Regions from separate parts of the Lysinibacillus sp. NPDC093190 genome, predicted to be linked through region 2. Evidence: riboswitches for the same ligand, from Rfam matches in the RefSeq annotation. Region 2 holds a riboswitch; each other region holds the start of a gene.
What was found. A riboswitch is a leader RNA that binds a small molecule or an ion and turns the genes downstream of it on or off. The one in region 2 is predicted to bind thiamine pyrophosphate.

Region 1 (3,573 bases), on a different contig from region 2:
GGGATTACGCTGAAAGACGGAGAAGCATTAGTCGGCGTCAATGTTTTACCGCTAAATGACACGGCATATGTTGCGATTGTGACGCATCGCGGTGCTGTGAAGAAAATGAATGTAGCCGAGGTAGAGATGACTAGTCGTGCAAAACGCGGCTTAAAAGTGTTAACAGAATTAAAAGCGAACCCACATCGTATCGTGGCTGTAGTCAAGGTAACTGATGAGGAACAGCTAACAATCGAAACGGAAAAAGGCGTGCAAGAGATCCTTGATGTACAAGCATTAACTCGAGCAGATCGCCATTCAAATGGCTCCTTTAAAGTGGATATAGCTTCAGACGGTACCATTTCACATGTCTTCGCGGTCAAAAAAGAAGAGAAATAACATTACTAGCCCATGCTCCTTGAGAGCTGGGCTTTTTAGGTTAATTGAAACCAATATGCTTTGTGTTTTGTCTAACCTATACAATCTAAAGAAGGGATGAATGCAATAAAGTTATTTATTATTAAAACTTCGAACATTTATGGGAGAGGTTTTATTTTTATTAAAAAAATACTTTACCAAACTTAAAAAATAACAATAAAATCGTTTTCTAGTTAGATTCTTTTGTTTTCTTTCATAAGTGCAAAACAATCCTTTAATATGAAACAGGTACTTTTTCTTCAGTCCTTTCACTAACTTTAGCGTATAGCGTTTTTGTAATTACGTAGTACAAAAATGCACCAGTTATTCCTAGAATAAGGAGTAATCCGCTCATATATATGGGGCGAATCCACTCTCCAATGATGATCAATAACGAAGATACAATCATTGCTCCGTAGGTAGTCAGCCATATAAGTGCTACGAGCGTTAGATGGGGCAAGTTCTCCTATCATTGCCTGCTTAATAGGAACAAACATCAGCTCACCAATTGTTCCAATAAACATGGCAATAAAAAGAAAAAATACGCTATTTGAAGAAGCAAAAACACTAAAACATATAGAAAAAAACAAGTTCCAACAAATGGAATTCTAAGTAGGGATGGACTTTAAAATTATTATTTGCAGTGCTTTCGGTAAACAGAGCCTTGTCATTTACGAAGAGATATGGGTATAATAATCACGAAAAGTTCATATGGAAAGAATGTAGGGGGGCTGGTGTTGCCAGCTGAGATTGTGTCCGATAGACGCTGACCCTTTGAACCTGATTTGGCTCGTACCAGCGTAGGGAACATCTATTCAAAAAATAAAAATTTTTGATACTGATTACAAAACGTCTGGGAGGAATCCTAGGCGTTTTTTTGCAGACTTTTATTGCATGCACAGACTTTGGTGTAAACAAACCGTGAATACGCTATCTTCTGGTAAACACATTCATTCATGAACACTTTCACACTACTTACTTGGAGGATTCGGCATGAAAAAATGGTTATTGATCTTGATGGCTGCGCTTTTAACATTAGTGGGCTGTAGCGAAAAAGAGGCTAAAAAGGATGCAAAAGGATTAACAAAAGTATCGGTCGTTCTTGATTGGACACCGAACACAAATCATACAGGCTTATATGTAGCGAAAAAACTTGGCTACTTTAAGGAACAGGGCTTAGATGTTGATATTTTATTACCTGGCGAAACGGGCGCAGATCAACTTGTGGCGTCTGGCAAGGCTCAGTTTGGAGTAAGCTATCAGGAAGGCATTACACAGGCACGCGTTCAGGATGTACCTTTAGTATCGATTGCAGCGATTATTCAACATAATACTTCTGGCTTCGCATCCATTGCGTCAAAAGGCATTTCGTCACCAAAGGATTTTGAAGGTAAAACATACGGTGGCTGGGGTGCACCACTTGAAAAGGCTGTACTGCAATCACTTATGCAAACAGAAAATGCGGATATTGATAAGTTAGATATAGTCAATGCAGGCGATATAGATTTCTTCACAATGATGAAAAAAGATATTGATTTTGCGTGGATTTATTATGCATGGACAGGTATCGAAGCAGAACAACGTGGTGAAAAATTGAACATGTTATATTTAACAGATTATAGTGATCAGTTAGATTATTACACACCTGTACTTGCTACAAATGAAAAAATGATTAAGAATGACCCAGAGACGGTAAAAGCATTTGTCGCTGCTACAGCAAAGGGTTATGAATATGCGATAAAACATCCAAATGAGGCAGCTGATATTTTACTAGAAGCGGTACCTGATTTAGATAAAAACCTTGTGCATAAAAGTCAGGAGTGGCTAGCAGATAAATATCAAGACGACGCTGCACAATGGGGCGAGCAAAAGCTAGCTATCTGGGAAAACTATGCGAAATGGATGGCCAGCAACAAAGTTTTAGAGGGCGAATTTAACGCAAAACAAGCATTTACAAACGACTTTTTACCGAAAAAGGAGACAAAATAGTATGGCAAACTCATTAATAAGTGTACAAATTATCCCGAAAACTGAAAAATATGAAGATGTGATCCCATTTGTCGATGCAGCGATTGCGGTTATCGACGCATCTGGGGTGAAATATGAAGTTCATCCATTAGAAACGACAATGGAGGGTGAGCTATCGACTTTACTACAAATCATTGGAAAAATGAATGATAAGATGATTGAGCTTGGCGCTATTAATGTCATTACACAAGTGAAAATTTTATATCAGCCATCCGGTATTACAATGGATACACTAACGGAGAAATACCAGTGATGAGGCAGGCTTTCAAACAGGGAAGGACGATAATTTTTATCGCCTTCCTCTTATTCATATGGGAACTAATTGTCCGTTTTGCAGACGTGCCACATTGGCTATTGCCCGCACCAAGTGCCATTTTAAAAGAAGGCTTGCAATCGTATGAGACGTTTGTACCGCATGCTTTAGCGACTGTTCAATTAGCACTTCTTGGTCTAGCCATCGGGATATTATGTGGACTAACGGTTGCCGTGCTATTACATCGTTTTACGTTTGTGCGGGAGCTATTTTATCCTATTCTCATCATGTCGCAGAATGTTCCTGTGCTCGTCCTAGCACCGCTATTAATCATTTGGTTTGGCTTTGGCTTAATGCCAAAGCTCATTATTATTTGTCTTGTGTGCTTTTTCCCCATCGTTATTTCGGCAATGGATGGCTTCCGTCAAACCTCACCTGAGCTGAAGCATTATTTTGAGATGATAGGTGCAACGAAAGCACAAACCTTTTGGAAGCTTGAATGGCCCTATGCGTACCCGGCAATTTTTTCTGGCATTAAAATTGCGGCAACCTATAGTGTAATGGGGGCTGTCATTGCGGAATGGCTAGGTGCGAAAAAGGGGATTGGTGTCTATATGACATTGGCACAATCTTCATTTCGGACGGATCGTGTGTTTGTAGCGATTTTTGCCATCATTTTTTTAAGTTTACTATTATTTAGTGCTATTCAATTTTTAGAAAAACTTGTTGTGAAGGGGAGAGGACGCCATGCTAAACATTCAAAACATTGATAAATCCTTTGATGCTCTTCCTGTCATTCGTAATTTATCTTTTGAGGTGAAGGACGGGGAATTTGTTGCGATTATCGGTCCGTCAGGCAGTGGAAAAAGTACACTCTTTCAATTAATTGGCGGTGT
Region 2 (3,573 bases):
ATTGACTAAGCAACAAGCAATTGTGGAAGAGCAGCAAAAGCATATTCCAGAAAATCTTACGACGCTACAAGCATTGAAGCAGGCGATTGCTGATATAGGTTCACAAAAGGTTGCATTACAAACAGCGTGGAATAGTAGTCAACAAAGTTTGCAAACTGCCAAGGAAGTAGCGAATAATGCTAGAATGACCGTAGAAATAGCGAAACGGGCTTTTGAGGAATTAAAGCTGAAAATGGATGAAAAGCGCGAGCAATTTTCTGTAAGTATGATGGAAGCAGGCTTTGAGAGCTATGAAGAATTTGCTAATGGGAAGCGTAGCGTGTTGCAAAGAGAATCTTTACGGAAGGCTTGCAGTGATTATGCATTGCAAATCCACACATTACAAGTACAAATTGCTGAAGGAACGAAGCATCTTAAAGGACAAGAGAAGCAAGATTTAACGGCAATGGAAGAAAAGTTAGAAACGCTTCGTGTAACATATGAGGAAGCCTTTAAAGTATTGCAACAGATTGAAGGATTTGCGAAAGCTTGCGGAGAGTTTATCGAAAAAGTTGAGGAGACCGAACAGGAGATTCGCTTACTTGAAAAAGAGGCGGGACGGGTGAAGGAACTGTATGCAATGTTGAATGGACAGAATGCGAAAAAGCTGTCCTTTGAGCGTTATATTCAAATCAATTATTTAGATAAAATTACAGAGGCAGCGAATGTCCGACTCTATCATTTATCCAACGGTCAATTTGAGCTCCGACGTTCAGATCGATTGGAAAAGCATGCCAAGCAAAGTGGGCTAGGACTAGATGTGTATGATGCCTATACGGATCAATTACGTGATGTGAAAACATTATCAGGGGGAGAAAAGTTTAATGCGTCTTTAAGTCTTGCCCTTGGTATGGCAGATGTCATTCAAAGCTTTCAAGGTAATATCCGCATTGAAACGATGTTTATTGATGAGGGCTTCGGTTCTCTCGATGAGGAAGCGTTAAATAAGGCGATTGATACACTTATTGATTTACAAGATTCCGGACGCATGATTGGAGTCATTTCACACGTTGCAGAGTTAAAAGCTACAATGCCTGCAGTGTTGCATGTTGAAAAAACAATGAACGGTCATAGTCAAACATATTTTGAAGTGAAATAACAAGGAGGCGTATCTCCGTTATATGGAAATACGCTTTTTTGTTATTTTTTAGTTACGTTAGGATTTGTTCCTTTTTTTGCAGCGATTACTTTTTTGACAATCGGGATAACGATAGGTGCTAATTTTACTGCGGTTTTAACAACTTTAGATACTTTCACAAAATAACAGCTCCTTAAGTACTATCTGTTCAAGGTGAAACTGAAAATTATCGGATCACGCGAACAGCTTGAATAATATTCCAAATAACGACTCCTAATGAAATGAGAATGTAAATTGCGAATGAAGCAAACCAAATGATAAGAAAAGTATTACTATCCGAATTTAAGTCAAAATTGGTGCTGAATGATAAAGTTGAGAAAATAAAGACTGCAAATAATATAATTCCGAATGCGACTGGGATTAAATGTGATATTAGTGCTCGAATAGAGTGACTCTTTACGTCGCTATCTTTTGCAACAAAGTAAACGACTAATGGCACAATAAAAGGTGCGAATAAAATACTGAGATAACTAAAGGCAGATAAAATTTTTTGGTTCTCCATAGTTGTACCTCCTTTTTTAATATTTACGCATGAAAAACAGTAAAGTTTCAAAAAATAATGTGGAAGAGGTTGTAATCGTAACGGTGTTTGCGTACAATGAGGTTGTTCAAATAAATTAAGATGTAACGACCACAAGGGGAGCTGATGATGTCAGCTGAGACTGGGCACGTAATGCCTTGACTCTTCGAACCTGTAAGTTAACACTTGCGTAGGGATTGTGGATAGAAACCGACACTTTTACGATGTGAGGCTCTGTCCTGGCATCGTTTTTATTTTTATTGATGCCTGATAGTGACATATTTGCCAACAGTTTTCTATTCCTGCTCTTGTATCCTACATCGGAACAAAGGAGAGAATAATTATGGACAATAAAAAACTTTTAATGCTTGTGGAGATTGCGATATTCGCAGCGATTGGCCTTGTGCTAGATCAGGTTTCCTTTAAAGTATGGGCACAAGGTGGCTCTGTTAGTCTAGTGATGGTGCCAATAATTTTAATAGCATTCCGCTGGGGCCTTATTCCAGGTATGACAACAGGTTTACTCATTGGTGTTATGCAAACAATGTTTGGTGCCTATATTATACATTGGCTTCAAGGAACACTTGATTATGGTGTTGCCTTTACAGTAGTTGGCTTAGCGGCCGTTGTGCGTGGACCAGTGCTTGAGGCTGCTAAAGAGTTAAACAAAAAGAAAATGGCGCTTTATATTATTGTAGGAACTGTATTAGCGGGCTTTTTACGTTATGCAGCACATACCATTGCAGGCGCTGTATTTTTCGCAGAGTATGCTGGCGATCAAAATGCATGGATTTATTCAATTATCTATAACGGAACATATATGCTACCAGCAACGATTTTAACAGCAATTGTCGGTGTGTTGTTATTTACGGCAGCACCTCAATTAATGCAACGAAAATCATAATTATTATGCCCTTCACATAAGTGGAGGGTTTTTTATTTTTAGTAAATTGAAAGATGGGTCATTTTTCTTAGCTCATCACCATAGCATGAGGTTGATTTCTGTTCTGGCTGGGGCTTTGTTGCTGACGCTTCGCTTTCGCACAGATAAAACATTTGTTGCTGACGCTTCGCTTTCGCACAGAAAACATCCGCTTCGCTGCAGGGTCTCGGGCCAACAGGATGTTGGTCACGAAGGCGTTATCACAGGATGTGATGGTATTAGCCTTCGTTCCTCTATCGCTGATCCCTGTGGAGTCGCCCAGCCTCCACTCCAATCAACCTATGAATGGCATACGTTTTAAATAAATGTCATCCTCAACTTTTGGTGATGAACCTGTTTTTCAGCACTTTACAATTTATGATGACATATAATATTTAAAGCGTTTAGCGTTTTTTGTATAAAAAGTTATGTTATATTAATGAATAGATATTAGATGAAAGGGACGTTAAAAATGATTGTAAAAACGCAAGAAGAGATTGAAGCCTTTAAAAAAATCGGCCGTATTTGTGCTGAAATTCGTGAAGCAATGAAGGCTGCTACAAAACCAGGTGTAACAACACTTGAATTAGATGAAATTGCAGGTCGTATGTTTGCTGAAGCAGGAGCGATTTCTGGACCTAAAGGGGAATATGATTTCCCAGGATACACTTGTATTAGTGTAAATGAGGAAGTCGCACATGGTATTCCAGGTAAACGTGTGATTAACGAGGGAGATATCGTAAATATAGACGTATCTGGGTCACTTAATGGCTACTTTGCTGATACGGGCATTTCATTTGTAGTTGGTGATGGCTATGAGGATAAAGAAAAGTTATGTCGCGTAGCTAAAAGTGCTTTCGACCGTGCGATGACAAAAGTAAAAGCTGGATCAAAATTAAACCAAATCGGTAAAGCTGTTGAGCGTGAAGCATATGCCAATGATTTAACAGTGAT
Region 3 (3,573 bases), on a different contig from region 2:
CACATGGAGTTTTTTTTATCTTAATGACTAAAAAAGAGGCTGGGACAAAAGTGTTTCAGCCAACAAAAATACCGAACTATCCAATGAAACGCTCATGAAGTGTTTCAAAATAGTTCGGTTTTTCTATTTATCGTTTTTTGTTAATTTAGAGATTATTCGGCTTTATGAAGGAACCATTTAGTTATGTCCCAGCCTCGCTCTAATAATTATTGATAAATTTGACTGCCTGCCTTTTTAAATTCCTCGGCTTTCTCCTGCATACCTTTGTGGATTGCTTCAGTCGTATTTAAGTCACTATCTTTTGCATAATTACGAATATCCTGTGAGATTCTCATACTACAAAACTTAGGTCCACACATTGAACAGAAGTGCGCAGTTTTTGCCCCTTCTGCAGGCAACGTTTCATCATGATATTCGACTGCACGCTCTGGATCAAGCGATAGGTTGAATTGATCGCGCCAGCGGAATTCAAAGCGTGCCTTAGATAGTGCATCGTCACGCTGCTGTGCTCCCGAATGTCCTTTCGCTAAATCTGCCGCGTGTGCAGCAATTTTATACGTAATAACCCCTACACGAACATCCTCACGATTTGGTAAGCCGAGATGCTCTTTAGGCGTTACATAACATAGCATTGCCGTACCATACCAACCAATCATCGCAGCACCAATGGCCGATGTAATATGGTCATAGCCAGGCGCGATATCTGTTGTCAGTGGCCCTAAAGTATAAAAAGGAGCTTCCTTACACACCTCTAACTGCTTATCCATATTTTCTTTAATAAGATGCATTGGTACATGCCCTGGTCCTTCTACCATCACCTGGACATCATGCTTCCAGGCGATTTGCGTTAATTCCCCTAACGTTTCTAGCTCCGCAAACTGAGCCTCATCATTTGCATCTGCAATAGAACCAGGACGTAAACCATCACCTAAAGAGAAGGCAACATCATAGGTTTTCATAATTTCGCAGATTTCTTCAAAATGAGTATATAAGAAGCTTTCTTGATGGTGATATAAACACCACTGTGCCATAATCGAGCCTCCTCGAGACACTATGCCTGTTACACGATTGGCCGTTAATGGCACATAGCGTAGCAATACCCCTGCATGAATCGTGAAGTAATCGACACCTTGTTCAGCCTGTTCGATTAACGTATCACGATACACCTCCCACGTTAAATTCTCTGCCACACCATTTACTTTTTCTAGCGCTTGATAAATTGGCACCGTTCCTACCGGCACCGCGGCATTACGGATAATCCATTCACGTGTCGTATGAATATGTTTACCGGTAGATAAATCCATAATGTTATCAGCACCCCAGCGTGTAGCCCATGTCATTTTTTCTACCTCTTCTGCAATAGAGGATGACACCGCTGAATTTCCAATATTGGCGTTAATTTTTACGTGGAAGTTACGTCCAATAATCATCGGCTCTGCCTCAGGGTGATTAATATTAGCTGGCAAAATAGCACGTCCTGCCGCGATCTCTGAGCGCACAAATTCTGGGTCCATATTTTCGCGAATCGCTACAAATTCCATTTCTGGAGTAATAATTCCCTTTCGTGCATAGTGAAGCTGTGTTACATTTTTACCTTTCTTCGCACGCAAAGGCTTCCTAGATAAATCCGGAAAAACATTTTCATTCATTCGTGGATCATCAGCTTTGCGGAAACCATTATCTTCTGGCTTGATAGTACGACCTTCGTATTCTTCAACGTCACCTCGTTCTTTGATCCATGCACTACATAAAGCTGGCAATCCTTTTGTAATATCCACCTTATGTGCAGGATCAGTGTACGGGCCGCTCGTATCATAAACACGTACTGGTGCATTTTCCTCTTCACCAAAGCTTCCTGTCGTAGGACTTAGAGCAATTTCACGCATTGGCACTAAAATATCTGGTCTAGAACCTTCTACGTAAACTTTTTTACTTCCTTCAAAACTTGACATAATCGTAATATTCTTGTCGCTAACTGTTGTCATAAACTACTTCGCTCCCTTTTACTTTTATCCAAGGACCGAATCTAGCTCACCCCACAAAAACAAAAAGCCGAATCCAAAAAAATTTGGATCCGGCTAAGAATGTAAAGGTAAAGTTATTGCAAATAACGTAGAGTGCAATAATGGTTAACTTTCCCACGCTGGTATGAGCCAGATCAGGTCCAAAGGGTCAAGAAACCTCTATGCGTTTCCCTCTCAGCCTGACTCATCAGACTCCCCTAGTTAATGCTATTAAGTTTGATGCTAGTGTAGCAGATATTGCTAAGAGATGGAAGCTTCATTTGAATATTTTTGTGTCATCATCATACGTGTGGTTGATTTCCGTTCCGGCTGGGCGCTTTGTTGCTGTCGCTTCGCTTTCGCACAGATAAAACATTTGTTGCTGTCGCTTCGCTTTCGCACAGAGCAAAGCTTCCTGGGGGCGCCCGATGAGCCGCTTGGGCCAACATGATGTTGGTCACGAAGGCGTTATCACAGGACGTGATGCCCTTAGCCTTTGTTCCCCTACTTGCTCGCTCCAGGGTCTCATCTGTGGCGCTAATCCCCAAGGAGTCGCCCAGCCTCCACTCCAATCAACTTATTTACATGGCATACGTTTTAAAAAGTATAATCCCTAACTTTTGGTGATTAGCCTATTTTTAAAAATCAGAAGAAAAACCGCTTACTCCAGATGGGCTGTCACTCTATCTTATTCCGAATAACATCCAGCTGTTAGGTAAACAACAGTTCCGCTACGTAAATCACGATCGTCACTGTAATACAGCTCACAATCGTTGAAAATAATACTGTTTGTGCAGCAGTTGCCGATTCTACGTCATATTCTAATGCCAGACTAGAACTATTTCGCGATGTTGGAAACGAACTAGCTATAAAAAGTGATTGTGCCACGACACCGTCAAGGCCAAGCGCATAAATGATCAGCAATGCTACGGCTGGCCCTATGACTAGTCGTGTAAAACAGCTAATGAATACCATTTTATTGAACATGGATTTGATTTCAAGCTGTGATAGTTGTGCCCCTAAAGTTATTAATGCTACAGCGATGAAGCCATCTGCCACATGGTCTATTGGAATTCTTACAAACTGCGGAATAGCGATATTAAAATAGTTCATTGCTACACCAATAATAAGTGCATGAATAATAGGCATTTTGAGGAAGTCTTTCACAATAGACATGCCCGATTTTGTTGAAGAAATTAAATTGTACAAGCCGTAAGTATAGGTCGTCATATTTTGAAATATGACGAGAATGACCTGAATTGCTACTCCAATCGGCTGGGTCACGAAAATCATTTGTGCAACCGGAATACCGTAGTTACCCGAATTAATTAGGACAACACTATTTTTAAACACCGCCGCCTCTGTTTTTACTAAGCCGAGTCCCTTTGCTAGAAAGTGACTAAGCACCATTTGGCTTCCGATAAAGAGTAAAATAAATAACGCAACTTCTCCAAGTACAGTCAGCTCTATACTCGTTTCATATATATTCACAAAAACAGCCGCTGGCATGAAGCAATATGTAATAAGTTGAGATAACGCCTTTAAATTAAAGCGAAATTTCTTTTGTAAA
Region 4 (3,573 bases), on a different contig from region 2:
TGTGGAATTAGAGAATTTAGTGAATTCATCTTGTAAATAATGTATACAAATGTAATAATTGATGATAGTAATGAAATATTACTATAATTTTAAATTACTAATGATTTGGAGGTTCAAAAATGACCAATATAATGAATTCTTTTGGTTTTCTAAGTTTTAAATTAGGTGAGGCTTTAGAGGGAAATCTCGAGAAATATATTAGTGAAAAATATCAAATGAAATCTAGAGAAGTTGGGATCATGATTGCTGTAAAAGAAAAAAAACTTAGTCAAATTCAAATAGGGCAGATTTTAAAGTTAGATAAAAATAGTGTCCGCTTTTTTATCGATGGTTTAGAAGAAAGAAATTATGTTTATAGGGAGAAAAATCCAGAAAATAGAAGAGAGAATTTAATATGTCTTACGGAACAGGGGAGGAATTTGGCAGAAGAGTTATCGAAGACCCTTTCGATTTCTGAGAATGAAGTGTTAAACGTACTTTCGTTGGAAGAAAAAGAACTGTTGAAAAGCATATTGAAAAAAGTATATGAAAATCGTGGATAGGATTTAACTCCTTTCAGCAATCTGCTGAAAGAAGTTAAACTTCCGGCGGATGTCACGGATTCGGAAAAGAGTTCTTAAAGGAAGTTAGCCTAAAATCATTGCATCCATGCGATAACGGCTAACTGACCTGCATCACGCAGGCCTAAGCATAAAGCTGAATCAGGATGCAATTATGCCGAGACATAATTGCTAACCATATCAATAAAAAAGAAAGAGTGATGACATATGAAAGCAGTAGAGGTTATGAAGGAGTACTTGAAAAGAGTGCAAATAGAGGGTCAGGATTTATCTGACATGTATGCGGATCATGGTGAATTAAAAAATTTTAAAGGTGAAATATTTACAGGAAAAAAAGAAATACAAAACTTTTACATGTCGCCTATGCCGAAAGGCTTTAAATTAACTGTCCACAATATTGAAGGTGATGATACAGAGTGTATTGCTACAGTTTCAACTTCTTGGGATGGTTTGCCAAAGCCAGTAATTTTAGAGGAAAGGTTAATTCTAGAAAACGAAAAAATAAAATCGTTAGCAATGATTCCAAAATAAAGGGGACAGAAACTATGTCATTATATCCTAAGAAAAATCCTCTTCTTACGCCTGAAAGGGACACGAAATATTGGATTGGCGTGGTATCTCTTAATCATGTGCAAAAAGGGGTTGAGGGAGGATTCGGTCAGTTATGTCATGGTAAAGAAAGTCCTTTGAAACGAATGGCAAAAGGAGATTGGATTATTTATTATTCTCCTAAAACAAGTCTAGATAGTAATGAGCCTGTGAGAGCATTTACCGCAATAGGAAGAATAAAGGACGAGCGAATATACGAGTTCCAAATGTCAGAAAATTTTATTCCTTTTAGAAGAGATATAGACTTTTATAAAGATGCAAAAGCTGTGCCAATAAAAAGGATTTTAGATTACTTAGAATTTGTAGAAGACAAATCGAAATATGGCTATAAATTTAGATTTGGTCATTTTGAAATAAGCAAAAAGGATTTTTTATTAATTGCTCATGAAATGGGATTACCATTGAAGTATGGGTGAATTTGGTTGGCCAAAAAACGTTACTTTCATCATTCGAAGAAAGTAACGTTTTTAACTATTATTTAAGCAGAGTGTTTAGGTTAGTTACAAATACTGTCTTACGCAAATACCTAGCAACGACAATACCTAAGACAGCACCAATAGTACTTGAGGTTAAAAAGGCTGGCATGAAAAATAAAGCAGCAACGGATGTCCCCATTAATAAATGTGCGTAAGGTACTGCTAAAAGTGAGGCAATGATACCTGTCCCAAACATTTCACCGACTCCTGCAAGCCATTGCTTACCGCTGTATTTATAGGCAAGAGCTGCACATAGAGCGCCAATAACACTGCCAGGTATAGCTAGTAATGAGCCTGTGCCTGTTAAAATACGAATAATGGCTGTGACAAAGGCGACCATAACAGTAGGCACTGGACCAAGAATGATAGCACCGATAACATTAATGGCATGCTGGACAGGGTAGGCACGCGCAATCCCCGTTGGTATTGAAACGAAGGTAGAACCTGCTACTGCAATTGCTACTAATAAGGCCATGATTGTTAATTTTCGAATTGACATAATTTCCACTCCTTTGAAATGTGAATTTTATAGTTAGCGCCGCTAAAGTTGGGAGTTCTGCTGCTAAGCCAATGAGAAGCGCCGCTAAAGTGGGGAATACCGCCGCTAAAGCTATGAGAAGCGCCGCTAAACAGGAGAGTTCCGCCGCTAAGCCAATGAGAAGCGCCGCTAAACAGGAGAGTTCCGCCGCTAAGCCAATGAGAAGCGCCGCTAAACAGGAGAGTTCCGCCGCTAAGCCAATGAGAAGCACCGCTAAAGTGGGGAATACCGCCGCTAAAGCTATGAGAAGCGCCGCTAAACAGAAGAGTTCCGCCGCTAAGCCAATGAGAAGCGCCACTAAATAGGAGAATACCGTCGCTAAGCCAGTGAGAACGGCCGCTAAAGCGTAAAAAAGCCGCTTCCTAAAAAACAATAGGAAGCGGCCTTGTATCTACATAGTAAAAAGCAAGTGTCGGCACTTCCCTCCGCTAGTGTGAACTAGATCAGGTTCAAAGGGTCCGTATATGATAATATACGTCTCAGCCTTTTAAAGACTCCCCTAGTGGTAATTAATAGAATTTTTAGTTTTTCACATATTAATGTAGCATACTACTAAAAATAGTCAATAACTTTTCAGACTATTTTGTATCAGGATGCATAAGGTGTGGTGCTTTTTTCATTGTCCAAATAAGGGCAAGGAAGAAACAAGCCATTAAAATAATAGACCCGAATATATAAGGACTGTTCATATTCCAATCGAATAATATACCTGCTAGAGCTGGACCAATCATATTACCAAGACTCATATACGCATTGTTCAGACCAGCTGCATAGCCCTGTTCATTCTCAGCAAGCTTTGAAATCAATGTGTTGACAGCTGGGCGAATCAATGTCGTAGCTGTAGAGAAGATTGTCGCTACAATTAAAATAAGTGCAAAACCAGATGCGAATAATATTAAGAAAATCGAAACGGCTGCAATAAATAAATTGACTAACACTACTTTCATTTCGCCGAAGCGATTAAACAGCGGTGTAATAACAAACATCTGTACAACAACACCAAAAGCGCCGCCCATAACTAATATAATGGCGATATCAGTAGGTGTGTAATTAAACTTGTCTGTAACAAATAATGATAATGTTGTTTGGAAGTTAGCAATCCCGAAAGAGAATACAAGCATGATAATTAGCATGACAAAATAAGGCATTCGGACTGAACGGGCCATCTGCTTTGCAAGATTATCCTGCTTCTGTGCTTTTTTAGCAGTGTTCGGTTTTGTAGCAGGCAATAAAAAGAACGATAAAATAGCTGCTAAGATAGCTGCACATCCAGCAGTATAAAACGGAAAATGCAAACTAACTTTTGAGAGGAATCCGCCGATACCTGGTCCAATCATAAAACCAAAGGACATTGCTGCCCCTATCATCCCCATACCTTTTCCGCGTTCCT

Region 1: it holds a riboswitch for thiamine pyrophosphate, as region 2 does, so the genes downstream of both, ACQKOF_RS04815 (ABC transporter substrate-binding protein) here and thiT (energy-coupled thiamine transporter ThiT) in region 2, are expected to answer to the same signal.
Region 3: it holds a riboswitch for thiamine pyrophosphate, as region 2 does, so the genes downstream of both, thiC (phosphomethylpyrimidine synthase ThiC) here and thiT (energy-coupled thiamine transporter ThiT) in region 2, are expected to answer to the same signal.
Region 4: it holds a riboswitch for thiamine pyrophosphate, as region 2 does, so the genes downstream of both, thiW (energy coupling factor transporter S component ThiW) here and thiT (energy-coupled thiamine transporter ThiT) in region 2, are expected to answer to the same signal.

The regions. Positions count from the first base shown of each region.
Region 1 is NZ_JBNNVG010000004.1:30,231-33,803, forward strand. It holds gene parC (DNA topoisomerase IV subunit A) at 1-378, shown strand, start outside; TPP riboswitch at 1,111-1,220, shown strand; gene ACQKOF_RS04815 (ABC transporter substrate-binding protein) at 1,390-2,385, shown strand; gene ACQKOF_RS04820 (thiamine-binding protein) at 2,387-2,677, shown strand; gene ACQKOF_RS04825 (ABC transporter permease) at 2,677-3,447, shown strand; gene ACQKOF_RS04830 (ABC transporter ATP-binding protein) at 3,425-3,573, shown strand, end outside.
Region 2 is NZ_JBNNVG010000010.1:87,434-91,006, forward strand. It holds gene ACQKOF_RS10355 (SbcC/MukB-like Walker B domain-containing protein) at 1-1,138, shown strand, start outside; gene ACQKOF_RS10360 (DUF4870 domain-containing protein) at 1,344-1,679, opposite strand; TPP riboswitch at 1,804-1,912, shown strand; gene thiT (energy-coupled thiamine transporter ThiT) at 2,041-2,601, shown strand; gene map (type I methionyl aminopeptidase) at 3,092-3,573, shown strand, end outside.
Region 3 is NZ_JBNNVG010000015.1:103,695-107,267, reverse strand. It holds gene thiC (phosphomethylpyrimidine synthase ThiC) at 207-1,985, opposite strand; TPP riboswitch at 2,119-2,233, opposite strand; gene ACQKOF_RS13445 (AEC family transporter) at 2,715-3,573, opposite strand, start outside.
Region 4 is NZ_JBNNVG010000001.1:10,296-13,868, forward strand. It holds gene ACQKOF_RS00060 (MarR family winged helix-turn-helix transcriptional regulator) at 120-542, shown strand; gene ACQKOF_RS00065 (hypothetical protein) at 768-1,091, shown strand; gene ACQKOF_RS00070 (EVE domain-containing protein) at 1,106-1,585, shown strand; gene thiW (energy coupling factor transporter S component ThiW) at 1,644-2,144, opposite strand; TPP riboswitch at 2,587-2,694, opposite strand; gene ACQKOF_RS00080 (MFS transporter) at 2,762-3,573, opposite strand, start outside.